3 regions of the Mesorhizobium sp. M1252 genome follow, and region 1 is predicted to be linked to each of the others. Evidence: predicted binding sites of a transcription regulator. Region 1 holds the regulator's gene; each other region holds the start of a gene.
What was found. The regulator LexA, encoded in region 1, represses DNA repair genes until DNA is damaged. The targets are predictions, from matches to a motif close to TGTTCNNNNTGTGTTCNG.

Region 1 (4,157 bases):
AGCTCGACCGGGGCGTCGCCTTCCTGCTGGTCCCGGTTTTCCTGGCAGCCGGCGTCATCGTCTACTTCTCGCTGGCCGGCGAGCCGGGCTTTGCGCAGCCAATCGCCATTGTGGTGCTGGCGACATGTTGCGCTGTCGCCACGCGATCGCGGCCGAGGACGCATCTGTTCTGCATGGCCGCGATGCTGTGCGCGCTCGGCGTCGTCGCCGCCAAAGTCGAGACCTGGCGCGCCGGAACGCAGATGCTCGGCTCCGAGATCCAGACACGGCTGACCGGCCGCGTCGTCAGTCTCGAACAGATGGAGAGCGGGCGCATCAGGCTGACGCTCGACGTGGTTTCGACCGCTTACCCCAAGCTGCGCTACGCCCCGGAGCGGGTCAGGCTCTCGGCGCGGACCGTTCCCGCCGATATGACCGCCGGCTCCCTGATCACCGGCTATGCCAGGCTGTTGCCGCCGACCGGTCCGGTGCGGCCGGAGAGCTACGATTTCTCCTTCGACAGCTATTTCACCGGTATCGGCGGCAGCGGCTTCTTTCTCGGCAATCCGAAAACCATTGCTACGCAGGGACCGCCGCCGCTGACCGCGCGGCTCTCCTCGGCAATCGAGAGCGCGCGCGAAAACATTGCCGACCATATCAGGGGCAAGATCGGCGGCGCCGAAGGCGAGATTGCCGCGGCGCTGATTGTCGGCGTGCGCGCCGGCATCCCGGACGAGGTCAACGAAGCGATGCGGCGCACCGGCATCTATCACATCATCTCCATCTCCGGCCTGCATATGGCGCTGGTTGCCTGCACCATCATGGCGTTGCTGCGCGGCGCCTTTGCGCTGTTTCCGGATTTCTCCTCGCGCCGGCCGGTGAAGAAATATGCAGCAGTGGCAGCACTCGTCTCCATCGCCGCCTATCTCGTCATTTCAGGCATCGTGGTGGCTGCCGAGCGCAGTTTCATCATGCTAGCGGTCATGCTTGTCGCCGTGCTGTTTGATCGCGCCGCACTCACCATGCGCAATCTGGCGATCTCCGCCATTGCCGTCATCCTGGTGTCGCCGCACGAGGTGGTCGGTCCCAGCTTCCAGATGTCGTTTGCCGCCACTGCCGCCCTTGTCGGCGCCTATGCCGGCTGGGCCGATTACCGCGCCGACAAGGTGAGAACGCCACCGGCAAAGCGCTCCTTCGTCGGCTTCCTGTCGCGAAAATTCGCGCTGGCCATGGGCGGCCTCGCCATGACCTCGATCATCGCCGGCAGTGCAACCTTGCTGTTCGCCATCTGGCATTTTCAGCGTGTGTCGCCGCTCAGCCTGATCGCCAATCTGGCCGTGATGCCGATTGTATCGTTGATCGTCATGCCGTTTGCCGTGCTCAGCGCGCTGGCGATGCCGTTCGGCGCCGACGGACCGTTCCTCTATGTGATGGGCAAAGGCCTGACGGCGATGATCGCCATATCGGCCTGGATTTCCGAGCGCTCGCCGGTCGATGCCGTCGGGTTGATTTCCATCCGCTCGGTGCTGCTGGTGACGGTCGCCCTCGTCATCGCCACCATGGCCACCACCTGGCTCAGGCTGGCGGCCGTGCCTTTCGCGCTGGCCGGCCTGTTGACGGTGCCGCAGGTGCTTACGCCCGACGTGCTCATATCCGAGGATGCGCATCTGGTGGCCATGCCGATCGGTGGCGGCGAACTCGCCCTCAACCGCGAACGCTCCAACGAATTCACCACGGACAATTGGAAACGGGCGCTGCGGGCCGAAACCATTATCCCACCTGAGATTTTCGAGTCAACAGATACGCGGTTCGATCTCGATCCGCTCGATCTGCCGCCCGGCTCGCCCTTCTATTGCACCGGCGATCTCTGTATCGCCCGGCACCCTTCCGGAGCCATTGTAGCGCTTGCGAAAGACCGCAAGACGGCGCGGCCGGCCTGTGCCTTCGCGAGCCTGATCGTCATCGATGACGCCACCGCCTACAATCCGTGCCGCGACCCGCTGGTGCTGGTCGTGACGAAGAAACAGCTGGCCCGCGACGGCAGCGCCGCCGTCTTCTTCGATCCGCAATCGGCAGCTGCAGCGCCAACCATCCGCTTCGCCGTCGACAAGCCGTATCGCCCCTGGCACGAGCAACGCCGCTTCTCCCGCGAAGCGCGCGGCCTGCCGCCTTACAACCAGCGTGAAAAGTACAAACCCAAGCCGGCTCAGTAGCGCCGGATCAATCCGACAAGCTTGCCCTGCACCTTCACCCTGTCCGGTCCAAAAATGCGGGTCTCGTAGGCCGGGTTGGCGGCTTCCAGGGCGATCGAGGCGCCCTTGCGGCGGAAGCGTTTCAGGGTCGCTTCCTCATCGTCGACCAACGCCACCACGATCTCGCCGGGGCTGGCTGTGTCGGCATTGCGGATGATGACCGTGTCGCCATCGAAAATGCCGGCCTCGATCATCGAATCGCCCTTGACCTCGAGCGCGTAGTGTTCGCCGCCCATGATCATATCGGGCGGCACCGAGATCGAATGGGTCTGATGCTGGATGGCGTCGATCGGCACGCCGGCGGCGATGCGTCCCATAACCGGGATTGAAATCGCGGAAACGGCATCGTCATTGCCGGCCGACATCGAACGCGACGGCGAGCCCGGCTTGATCTGGCGGCCGAGACCGCCTTGGCCCAACGCGCCTTGTCCTTGGCCGCCTTGCCCTTGGCCGGTTTGACCAAGACTGCCCTGAATGACGCTCGGCGAAAACTTCCTCGCCGCATTGAGGCCTGGTGCGATCGAGTCGGGCAGCCGCAGCACTTCCAGCGCGCGCGCCCGGTTCGGCAGCCGGCGAATGAAACCGCGCTCCTCAAGCGCCGTGATCAGGCGGTGGATGCCGGACTTGGAGGCGAGGTCGAGCGCTTCCTTCATCTCGTCGAAGGACGGCGGGATTCCGCTCTCCTTCAGGCGTTCATGGATGAACATCAGAAGCTCATGTTGTTTGCGCGTCAGCATCGCGGCCCCCAAGGGTTCTGAAACCAGAATCAGAAAAAACAAACCCAGAACAAACACTATCTGTTCCAGTTGTGTTCCGCAACCTTTTAAAGTTTAATGAATGTGTTGACGTTTTGTTCAGCGTAACGTTCGGCGCTGCGAGCGCCGCCTGCGCCCAGTTGCCAGCAACGGGGTGAAACGAAGACAAAGTGCCCTGCGTCGTCGGCTACGATCGCCGCTTCCTTTTCGGACGGGGCTGCGCAGCATCCGCGCGGGGTTCTCTCTGGGCATAGACCCGCAGCGTGTAGCCGATGTGAGCGGTCATCAGAGTTTTCGCACGTTCGACGTCGCGATCGAGGGCCGCTTCCATCAGGGCGGTATGGTGTTCGATCGCCACGGCGTCGCGCAGGGCCGCCACGGCCTTCCGGTGTCCGTCCGTGCGGCCGGCGGCGGCGCGCAGCGTCGGGGCCAGACCCAGAAAGCGGTGATGGCGATGCAATTGGTCGGAAATCGTTGCATTGAAGCGCAGCAGCCAGCTGGATGTCGCGGCACTGAGCAGCGCCGCATGGAAGGCATCGTGTTTTTCGTACCACGCGTCGACCGCATCATCCGATGGATCGTCGAGAACAGACCCGCACCGTGAGAGACGATAGTGGGCGGCAACGACCGCGTCTTCCCACTCACGGTCGCCCTTCTCGATCGATTCCACCAGCAGGGGCAGTTCGACCACCAGCCGCGCACGTGCCAAATCCTCGAGCTCCGCCCGAGAGACGGGAGCGACCGCAAACCCGCGGTTGCTGATGGCGGTCACAAGCCGTTCCGCCTCCAGCCGCGACAGCGCCTCGCGCAACGGCGTCCAGCCGATGCCGTAGGTGTTGCGCAGCGTGCTCAGCTTCAACGGCGCGGCAGGCGCCAGCCGGGTCGCAAGAATATCGCGCCTGAGCAGGCGATAGGCCACTTCCGTCTTCGAGGTCTGCTCGTCATCCAGCATCGTGATCCATCAGACATAAACGCTCGGGCGGATCATTATATATCAAAGCCTTTCAATGGGTGAATTATATATAATGTTTGACAGTTCAAGGGCGACCACTCAAGATCGCCGGCATGTTTGGGCGGCAGGCTCCGCCGCGCGCGTTTGTCCATGGAGGGGCGCCGGATCATGAGCACGACACCCGATCTCGCTACAATCGAAGCAATGGATGCCGCCGAT
Region 2 (4,157 bases), on a different contig from region 1:
CAGCCGTGGCGTGGTGGACGGCACGGTGCCCATGTGGAAGCCGAACGGGTCCTCGACGAAGCCGAGGCCGGCCTCGCCGGTCAGCGTGACCGGGCTGTCGTCGCCATAGACCTTGAGCACGTCTTGCGCCGGATGGCCGACCAGCAGCGTCAACTGGTGCTTGAGGCTGCGCCTGTTGTGGCTGCCTTTGACATAGACATGCGGGCCGGTGCCGGCATCGCAGGGCTTGAGATAGAAGAAGAATTTCAGCATCCGCCAGTCGTCGAGATCGAAATGATATTTGCCGAGCGAGGCAAGGTTCTTGTCGGCGTCGGAAGCCTCGCCGGTCGGAAAGCTCCACCAGACACGCGTGGTGATCAGCTTTGCCTGCCCGCCCAGATAGTGCTGGGCGATGTCGAGCAGCAGCGGGTCGTTCTGGATGGCGAGTGCCGCCTTGCAGCCGAGGATGCGCTCGAAATAGTGTCCGCTGAGCAAAGAGCGGCCGAACCGCTTCTCGGCTTCTGCGTGTTCTCCGGGCATGAATTCGAGCCGGCGGTCGAAATTGCCGAAGCACGGCGTGCTCTGAGCAAAGCTGGCGATCTCTTCGTGGATTGCCTGCGGAAGGACCAGTCCGGAGAACAGGCCATCGGTGCGCAGCGCCGCGACGATCGACTTGAGGTCGACGCCCCTGAACATCGTCGCTCCGGCACTCTGCGCGGGGCGCGCGGCTTTGGCGCCAAGCCAGTGCAGCTTGCGCGCCGGCATGGTGCGGGCAAGCACGAACATCGGCAGCCATGCGGGATTTTCGCGCAGGTCGGACAGATAGGTCGGGATACGCACCGCAATGCGGCGGAGCAGGCTGCCGTTGCGGGCAACGGCTTCCAGACTGGGGGCGCCGGATTTGTCAGGGGTCGAAAGGTTCATCGGGGTCCTCAGATATGAACGGCAGCAACGACGACGCGGCGCTTGCTTACCGCTCCGGCACTACCCAAACCCCGATATCCCGCATCAACGGAATGCTAATCCCGCGTCAGCTTTTGTGCAATGCACAATAGGTTTTTGCGGCGAAAAAGCCGGACGGCGCAGCGGACAGTGTCAATTCCGGGGGGACGCCGACGCTGCCCCTCATCCGCCCTTCGGGCACCCTTCTCCCTGGGAACGGGGAGAAGGGAGAAACATCACTTCTTCGGCGCCAGCCAGATTTCGGCGTCGAGCCGCCTGGTGGCGAGACCGCGCGCAAGGGCTTCGGCGCTGTGCGCGTTCTTCGACAGGGCAGCGGCCTGGCGCTTGCTGATGACCAGCCCTTCGGCCAGCGCCCGGTTGCCCGAAAACACCCGTGACAGGAACGGCGTGCGGCTGCCGCGCGCACGGGAAAAGCGCGCCGGCATGGTTTGCCGCGCCGTGTGAGCGACAACGTCGTCGATCCAGCCCTCCGCCAGCCTTGCGCCGGGTTCCAGAAACAGCAGCCAGTCACCCTTCGCCTGCCTGATTCCCGCGGCAATGCCGCCGGCCACGAAGTGGCAGCCGGCATGATCGGCAACCCGATGCGTCTGGTCGGTCGAGCCGGTGTCGCAGACGATGACATCGCGCACCACGCCCTCGACCGCGCCGCCGATCAACGAGGCGAGCGTGCGGGCAAGGCCTTCTTCGTCATCCCGGGTTTCGATGAGAACGCTGAGCATTTTTAGCCGAATAGCGGAAAGCCCGGCGCAGCGCCAGTTGTGCATGGCCCAACGAAAAAGTTCTTGCTTTGTTCTCATCAGCGAAATAGGATTATTTTCATGAACAGAGCGATTCGACAGCCAGCCGACAGTCCTTGGGAAAGGGCCAAAATGGAACATATCGTGCGTGCGGACATTGCTGCTTTCGGAGCAGGGCGAGCCGAGATGGCCAATGCGATGATCGAACAGAGCGGCATGCGCGTCCGTCCGGATCGCAACCGCGGCCGTTCCGCCGGCATCAACCCATCCGGCCGGTTCGAGCCGGTCAGCCGGCATGTGTTCGACGACGGCTGGAATTCGCTGGAGGAATTGCCGCCGTTCAAGACCGAAGTGCAGGTCGAGAAGCCGCGCACCATCATCACCCGCAACGAATCGCCCGACATTTCCTTCGACCGCTCGATCAACCCCTATCGCGGCTGCGAGCATGGCTGTGTCTATTGTTTCGCCCGGCCGACGCATTCCTTCATGGGCCTGTCGCCGGGGCTGGATTTCGAAGCGAAGCTGTTTGCCAAGCCGGATGCGGCGCGGCTGCTCGACAAGGAACTGTCGAAAGATGGCTATCAGCCGCGCACCATCGCGATCGGCACCAACACCGATCCCTACCAGCCGATCGAGAAACAATACCGGATTATGCGCGAGATCCTCGAAGTGCTGGAGGCGCGCGGCCATCCGGTCGGCATCGTCACCAAATCCCATCTGGTGACGCGCGACATCGACATCTTGTCGCGCATGGCCGAACGGGGCTTGGCCAAGGTGGCGCTGTCGGTGACGACGATGGACCGCATGCTGGCGCGCACCATGGAGCCACGCGCGTCGACGGCGACCAAGCGGCTTGAGGCAATCCGGCAGCTTTCCGATGCCGGCATCCCGGCCTCTGTCATGGTGGCGCCGATCATTCCCGGCCTGACCGACCAGGAGATGGAGCGCATCCTCGATTCGGCACGCGCCGCAGGCGCCCGCGAGGCCGGCTATGTCATCCTGCGCCTGCCGCTCGAGGTGGCGCCGATCTTCAAGGACTGGCTGCTGCGCCATTATCCCGACCGCTACCGGCACGTGATGTCGCTGATCCGTTCGATGCGCGACGGCAAGGACTATGATTCGGAATGGGGCAAGCGGATGAAAGGCGCCGGCCCCTATGCCTGGCAGATCGGCCGGCGCTTCGAGATCACGGCCAAGCGGCTCGGCCTCAACGCCGAGCGGCGCACGCTCCGAACCGACCAGTTTGTCGCCGCCGCCAAGGCGACCGAGCAGCTGATGCTGCTCTGAGAGTAGCGCCTGCCCTGCCCTCGTGGTTGGCAGGCGACCCACGAATCCCGTCCGGCCTGTCCCCCGGCCTGCAGACGGTGCCCTCCCGGTCTTGCCCCACTCGACCCTGGAGGGACTTGCGGAGAATCGGAGCCGATGCGAACCTCGCCGCAACATGGCTCGCGCGCGTTCCGATTCTCCGCTTCTTTTCGAAATCGTCGAAAAGCCCGACTTCTCCTTCGAGACGAAGGCGATGGCTGAAGGCCTGTGGCCGGTGGCAGGCATGGACGAGGCCGGCCGCGGTCCGCTGGCCGGGCCGGTGGTGGCGGCGGCGGTGATCCTCGATCCCGCCAACATTCCCGACGGGCTAGACGATTCCAAACGGCTCAACCATTTGCAGCGCGAGGCGCTGTTCCTGAAAATCCTGGGGTCAGCGCTCGGCGTGTCGATGGCCTCGGTCAGCGCCGAAGGCATTGACGGCAGCAACATCCTCAAGGCCAGCCTGGAAGCCATGCGCCGCGCCCTTGCCGGCCTGCCGATCCAGGCGAAGCTGGCGCTGGCCGATGGCCGCGATGTGCCGCCGGGCCTCCTCTGCGAAGGCCGCGCGCTGATCAAGGGCGACCAGCGCTCGCAATCGATCGCCGCCGCCTCGATCGTCGCCAAGGTGATGCGCGACCGCATGATGTGCGGCTGCGGCAGCCATCACGAGCGCTACGGGTTCGAGGTCCATATGGGCTACGCCACCGTGCGGCACCGCACCGCGATCGAAGCGCATGGGCCGGTGGCAAGGCTGCACCGGGCATCATTCGCGCCGTTCAGGCTGGGTGGGGTTGAGGTGGTGGAAGAAGAAGGGTTTGTCGGGTTGGACAGCTAATCTCCCCCCTTGAGGGGGAGATGGCCGGCAGGCCAGAGGGGGTCACCGCGCGTGAAGCGCCAGCCCTTCTTCGCAGCAGAATGCGTCGCGCCCGGTCGAACGGACCCCCTCTGTCGCCTTTGGCGACATCTCCCCCTCGAGGGGGGAGATCAGGCGCACACCGCCTTCGCCAATCTCCGTCGCCGCTCAACAAAAAAGCCGGCAGGTTGCCCGGGCGGCTTGATGTCAGCGAGTTAACCCCGCTCAGTTCAGCCTGGCCTTCACGTCCTGCAGCGCGGACTTGAAAAGATCCGCGCCGGCCTTGGCGTCGATCTTGCCGGCGAGCAGCGTGCGGGCCG
Region 3 (4,157 bases), on a different contig from region 1:
TTGCCGTCATGCCACTGGTTGATGTCGTAGCTGGCGTTCTTCAGATCGCCCTTCTCGTCGAAGGTGACCTCGCCGACCACGGTGCTGAACGGCGTGCCGTTCTTCAGCGCTTCGGCGACCTTGACCGGATCGTCGGTTCCGGCGCGCTTGACGCCTTCTGCAAAGGCCTGAACGACGGCATAGGAGAACAGCGTGAAGCCTTCCGGCACGAAGCCGCCCGCCTTGATCTTGGCGATGGCTTCCTTGGCTTCCGGCTTGGCCTGCGGGTCGGACGGGAAGACGAACATGGTGCCTTCGCCGGCCGGGCCGGCGACCTGCCAGAATTCCGGCGAGGCGATCGAGTCCGGCATGATCAGCTGGAACTTGACGCTCTGCTCAGCCGACTGACGCAGGATCAGCCCGGCTTCCGGGTGATAGCCGCCGAAATAGACGACATCGGCCTTGAGGTCCTTCAGCTTGGTGACAAGAGCCGAATAGTCCTTCTCGCCGGCATTGATGCCTTCATAGTCGATTTCCTTGAGGCCACCGGCATTCATCGTCGCCTTCACGGCATCGGCAACGCCCTGACCGTAGGCGCTCTTGTCATGCAGGATAACAACATTTTTGCCGGCATATTTCTTGGCGATCCACGGGCCGATGAAGGCGCCTTGCGCGTCGTCACGCGTGTAGAGACGCATGATCGTCGGCCAGCCGGCCTTGGCGGCGGCGTCAGTCAGCTCGGGATTTGAAGAGGCTGGGCTCATCATCAGCGCGCCGGCCTCGGCGTAGACGGCGGACGCCGGGATGCTCGAACCCGAACAGGCATGGCCGTCAATAAACTTGACGCTGTTGGCAACGATCCGGTTGGCCACCGAAACCGCCTGCTTGGGATCGCACTGGTCGTCCTCGATGTCGAGCTTGATCATCGAGCCGTTGACGCCGCCGGCGGCGTTGATCGCGTCGGCGGCTGCCGTTGCGCCCTGTTTGAACTGATCGCCGATCGTGGCGAGCTGTCCGGTCATCGGGCCGACCACCGAAATGGTGATGTCATCGGCAAAGGCAACCGGCGCGCTCATCATCAGGCCAAATACGGCCGCGCTCAAAATACCCATTTTTTTCATGGCGATAGAACTCCTCCCACACTCGCGCAGCCGCTCTGGCCGCGCTTCTTTCAGAAGGCGGGACAATTTCATCCTTCATTGGGCCTGTCTAGGCGCATCGGCGCCACTCGATTGGGCCTCATCAACGCAAAAAGCCACGCCAGCCTGTTCCCGGCCGGTCGTGGCTTTTTGCTCGTGGAGCAGTCCCCATGCGCCCCCGCGCCACGAAAACCTGCTCGCCGTCCCCATTGTGCACGGCTGGACCGTGTTGGCCTGCCGCGTTCTTGTTTTTCATTGTCGACCGTCTTGTCGCGGTCTTGTTGTCTACCGGTTCCGGCCGTCTATGCGGTCTTGATCCCGGAGCTTCCCTGTCTTTCGTATATCTGCTCGAGATCGCCGATCTCAGTGCATGGTCATCCATTCGCGGGCTTCGCGCAGCGCCTTGGCGATCTCGGCCTTGGACATCGCGGCCGACAGTTCCGAGCGCAGTTCGGCGGCGCGGACCGAGCCCTTGATGGCGGCGATGTTGAACCATTTGTGGGCGGCAACGACATCGGTCTCGCAATCGCGGCCGGTCGCATACATCATGCCCAGTTCGAAAAGAATGTCGGCCTGGGCAGTTGCCCCCATGGCGCCGAAGCCGGCTTCAAGCATTTCAAAACGTGCCATTTTAGTCCCCTGTCTGGCTCCCGAGAGCGGGCCTTTTCTGTCCCCCGGTGTCCCCTGGGGAGCCGCTCTTTCGATGCTTTCGAGAATGAAGCCGAGCCTTGAATCCGTCGTTAAACGGCGTGCTTAATTTGGAGAAAACAAAGCTAAAACAAGAGGTAAACGCGGAAATTCGTTAAGGATACAAAATCAGCAATCGCGCCGTTTCGCGCCGGATTTGACGAAAATTTATGGGGCACCAATCAACACTCTGCTAACCACAGAAACCAAAGCCAACGCGCCGATCGTTTCATTTCTCGCGTGCACAGCTCTCCCGCTCCCATGAAAATTGCAAACCCTTCCGTGGCGGCACCCGCTTTTGTTTTGCCGGGAGCTGGATTAGCTTACGTTTGCGTAAGGGGCAGAGAGGCGGGAGCCCCAGATGAAACCACAGGGAGGACAGATATGTTTCGCAAAGTAAGCTTGGCCCTGGCGGCCACGGTGATGATGGCGGGCGCTGCATGGGCCGACCCGATCGAAGGCAATTGGAAGACGCAGGCCGGCGACACCGCACTCATTGGCGGCAGCGGCTCATTCTCCATCACATTGAAGACCGGCAAATATGCCGGCAAGACCATCGGCTCGCTCAAGGTGGCCGGGAACAACAAATATGCCGGCAACATCACAGATCCGGCAAACGACAAGACCTATTCCGGCAAGGCCACACTGTCGGGCACCTCGCTCAAGATGAGCGGCTGCGTGCTCGGCGGGCTGATCTGCAAGAGCCAGACCTGGCACAAGCTCTGAGCTTGCTGTTTTGACACGACGATAACGGGGCCTGCAGGCCCCGTTTTCTTTTCCAGGCGCCCACGGCAAACCCGCGACACCTCGCGGCCTCGCAATCGAGCCGATGCTCTCCCTAAAACATCGTCAATCACTTTGAACCGCAGATGAACGCCGGCATCAGAGCCGGTTCAGTCGCATCAGGGCATTTTGATGGCGTGTTCAAGGAGACACTACGCAAATGCTCGCTCGCCGCTTCACCATCGTCTGCCTGTTGATGAGCCTGTTCGGGATGCTCTTCGCCATCCTCGTGGCCGAAGCCGGCCGCCCGGCCCGTTCCTGGGATGCAGCCAGTTCCTGCCAATTCGATTGCATGAACCATTTTCGCCCCTGAGACGACAAAGACATAGATCCAAACAGAAAAGCAAAAGCCATGAACCGCATCGCCATCAACGCCCTCCAGACCCTTCGGCTCCTGCCGCGGGCGGCGCTCGTTCTGGTCGTGCTGTCGGCGCCGGTCCTGGCCATGCCGATGATGCGGGCCAATGCCGACGCGACGATCGACGCGCCGGCGACGAAGAAGCATGGCGTCGGCTTTGTCTTGCTGGTCAGTCTGCAGCGCGGGTAAGGTGTGCCGGTATTAAGGTGATGCCGGCCTGCAAGTGGCGGCCTTTGGTGCTCACATACTTCGAGTACGCTCCGCTCCGGTTCTCGAAGCCAACCAGTTTGGTCGCTTCGCGCCCGTCCTCGACTCCGGCTCAGCCTTACCTGAATCTCAGCACACCTTGGGCGTGGACGAATAAATCGACCACTTGGCGGCCATCCTCCCCTCCCAAGTGCGGCCTCAAGTCTCTATATTGAGCCATGGAAAAGCGAATCTACCCACAAGCTATCGAATCGGTCGTCATGCCGGAGCCTTTCGGCAAGCAGAGCTTCGACGACGCCAAAAAGGCCGTGGCCGCCTTGCAGGTGCTCTACGACCGCAACACCAAGTTTCTGCGCGACTCCTTTGCCACGCTTGCCGCCGGCGGCGACGAAAGCAAGCGCTACCGCGCCTTCTACCCGGAGATCGGCGTCACCACCAATTCGTTCACCCAGATCGACTCGCGCCAGGCTTACGGCCACATGCCGACCCCCGGGCATTTCTCGACCACCATCACCCAGCCGGTGCTGTTCGAACGCTATCTCGTAGAGCAGCTTCGCCTGATCATGCGCAATCACGGCGTGCCGGTAACGGTTTCGGAATCGACCACGCCGATCCCGCTGCATTTCGCGTTCCTTGAAGGAACCCATGTCGATGGCGCCGCCGCCGACCGCATCAAACGGCCGATCCGCGACCTGTTCGACGTGCCGGATCTTGACGGCACCGACGACCAGATCGCCAACGGCACCTTCGAGGTCGCGTTCGGCGAACCAAGGCCGCTGGCGCCGTTCACGGCGCAGCGCATCGACTATTCGCTGCACCGCATGACGCACTACACGGCGACCAGCCCGCAGCATTTCCAGAACTTCGTGCTGTTCACCAACTACCAGTTCTACATCGACGAGTTCGTCGCCCGCGCGCGGGCCCAGATGGCTGAAGGCGGCCACGGCTATACCGAATTCGTCGAACCGGGCAATGTCATCACCAAGGCAGGGCAAAACGCACCC

Region 2: the regulator LexA is predicted to act here: its motif matches at 1,720-1,737, upstream of NKH22_RS15025 (PA0069 family radical SAM protein).
Region 3: the regulator LexA is predicted to act here: its motif matches at 1,882-1,899, upstream of NKH22_RS13880 (sel1 repeat family protein).

Annotation. Positions count from the first base shown of each region.
Region 1 is NZ_JAMYLX010000015.1:15,836-19,992, forward strand. Features, by position in the region: gene NKH22_RS25080 (ComEC/Rec2 family competence protein) at 1-2,192, shown strand, start outside; gene lexA (transcriptional repressor LexA) at 2,186-2,968, opposite strand; gene NKH22_RS25090 (GntR family transcriptional regulator) at 3,174-3,938, opposite strand; gene kynU (kynureninase) at 4,107-4,157, shown strand, end outside.
Region 2 is NZ_JAMYLX010000006.1:288,720-292,876, forward strand. Features, by position in the region: gene NKH22_RS15015 (hypothetical protein) at 1-903, opposite strand, end outside; gene NKH22_RS15020 (glycosyltransferase) at 1,158-1,661, opposite strand; gene NKH22_RS15025 (PA0069 family radical SAM protein) at 1,812-2,966, shown strand; gene rnhB (ribonuclease HII) at 3,121-3,819, shown strand; gene NKH22_RS15035 (F0F1 ATP synthase subunit B) at 4,063-4,157, opposite strand, start outside.
Region 3 is NZ_JAMYLX010000006.1:54,959-59,115, forward strand. Features, by position in the region: gene NKH22_RS13875 (branched-chain amino acid ABC transporter substrate-binding protein) at 1-1,100, opposite strand, end outside; gene NKH22_RS13880 (sel1 repeat family protein) at 1,482-1,748, opposite strand; gene NKH22_RS13885 (DUF2147 domain-containing protein) at 2,190-2,531, shown strand; gene NKH22_RS13890 (hypothetical protein) at 2,749-2,901, shown strand; gene NKH22_RS13895 (hypothetical protein) at 2,941-3,135, shown strand; gene NKH22_RS13900 (AMP nucleosidase) at 3,414-4,157, shown strand, end outside.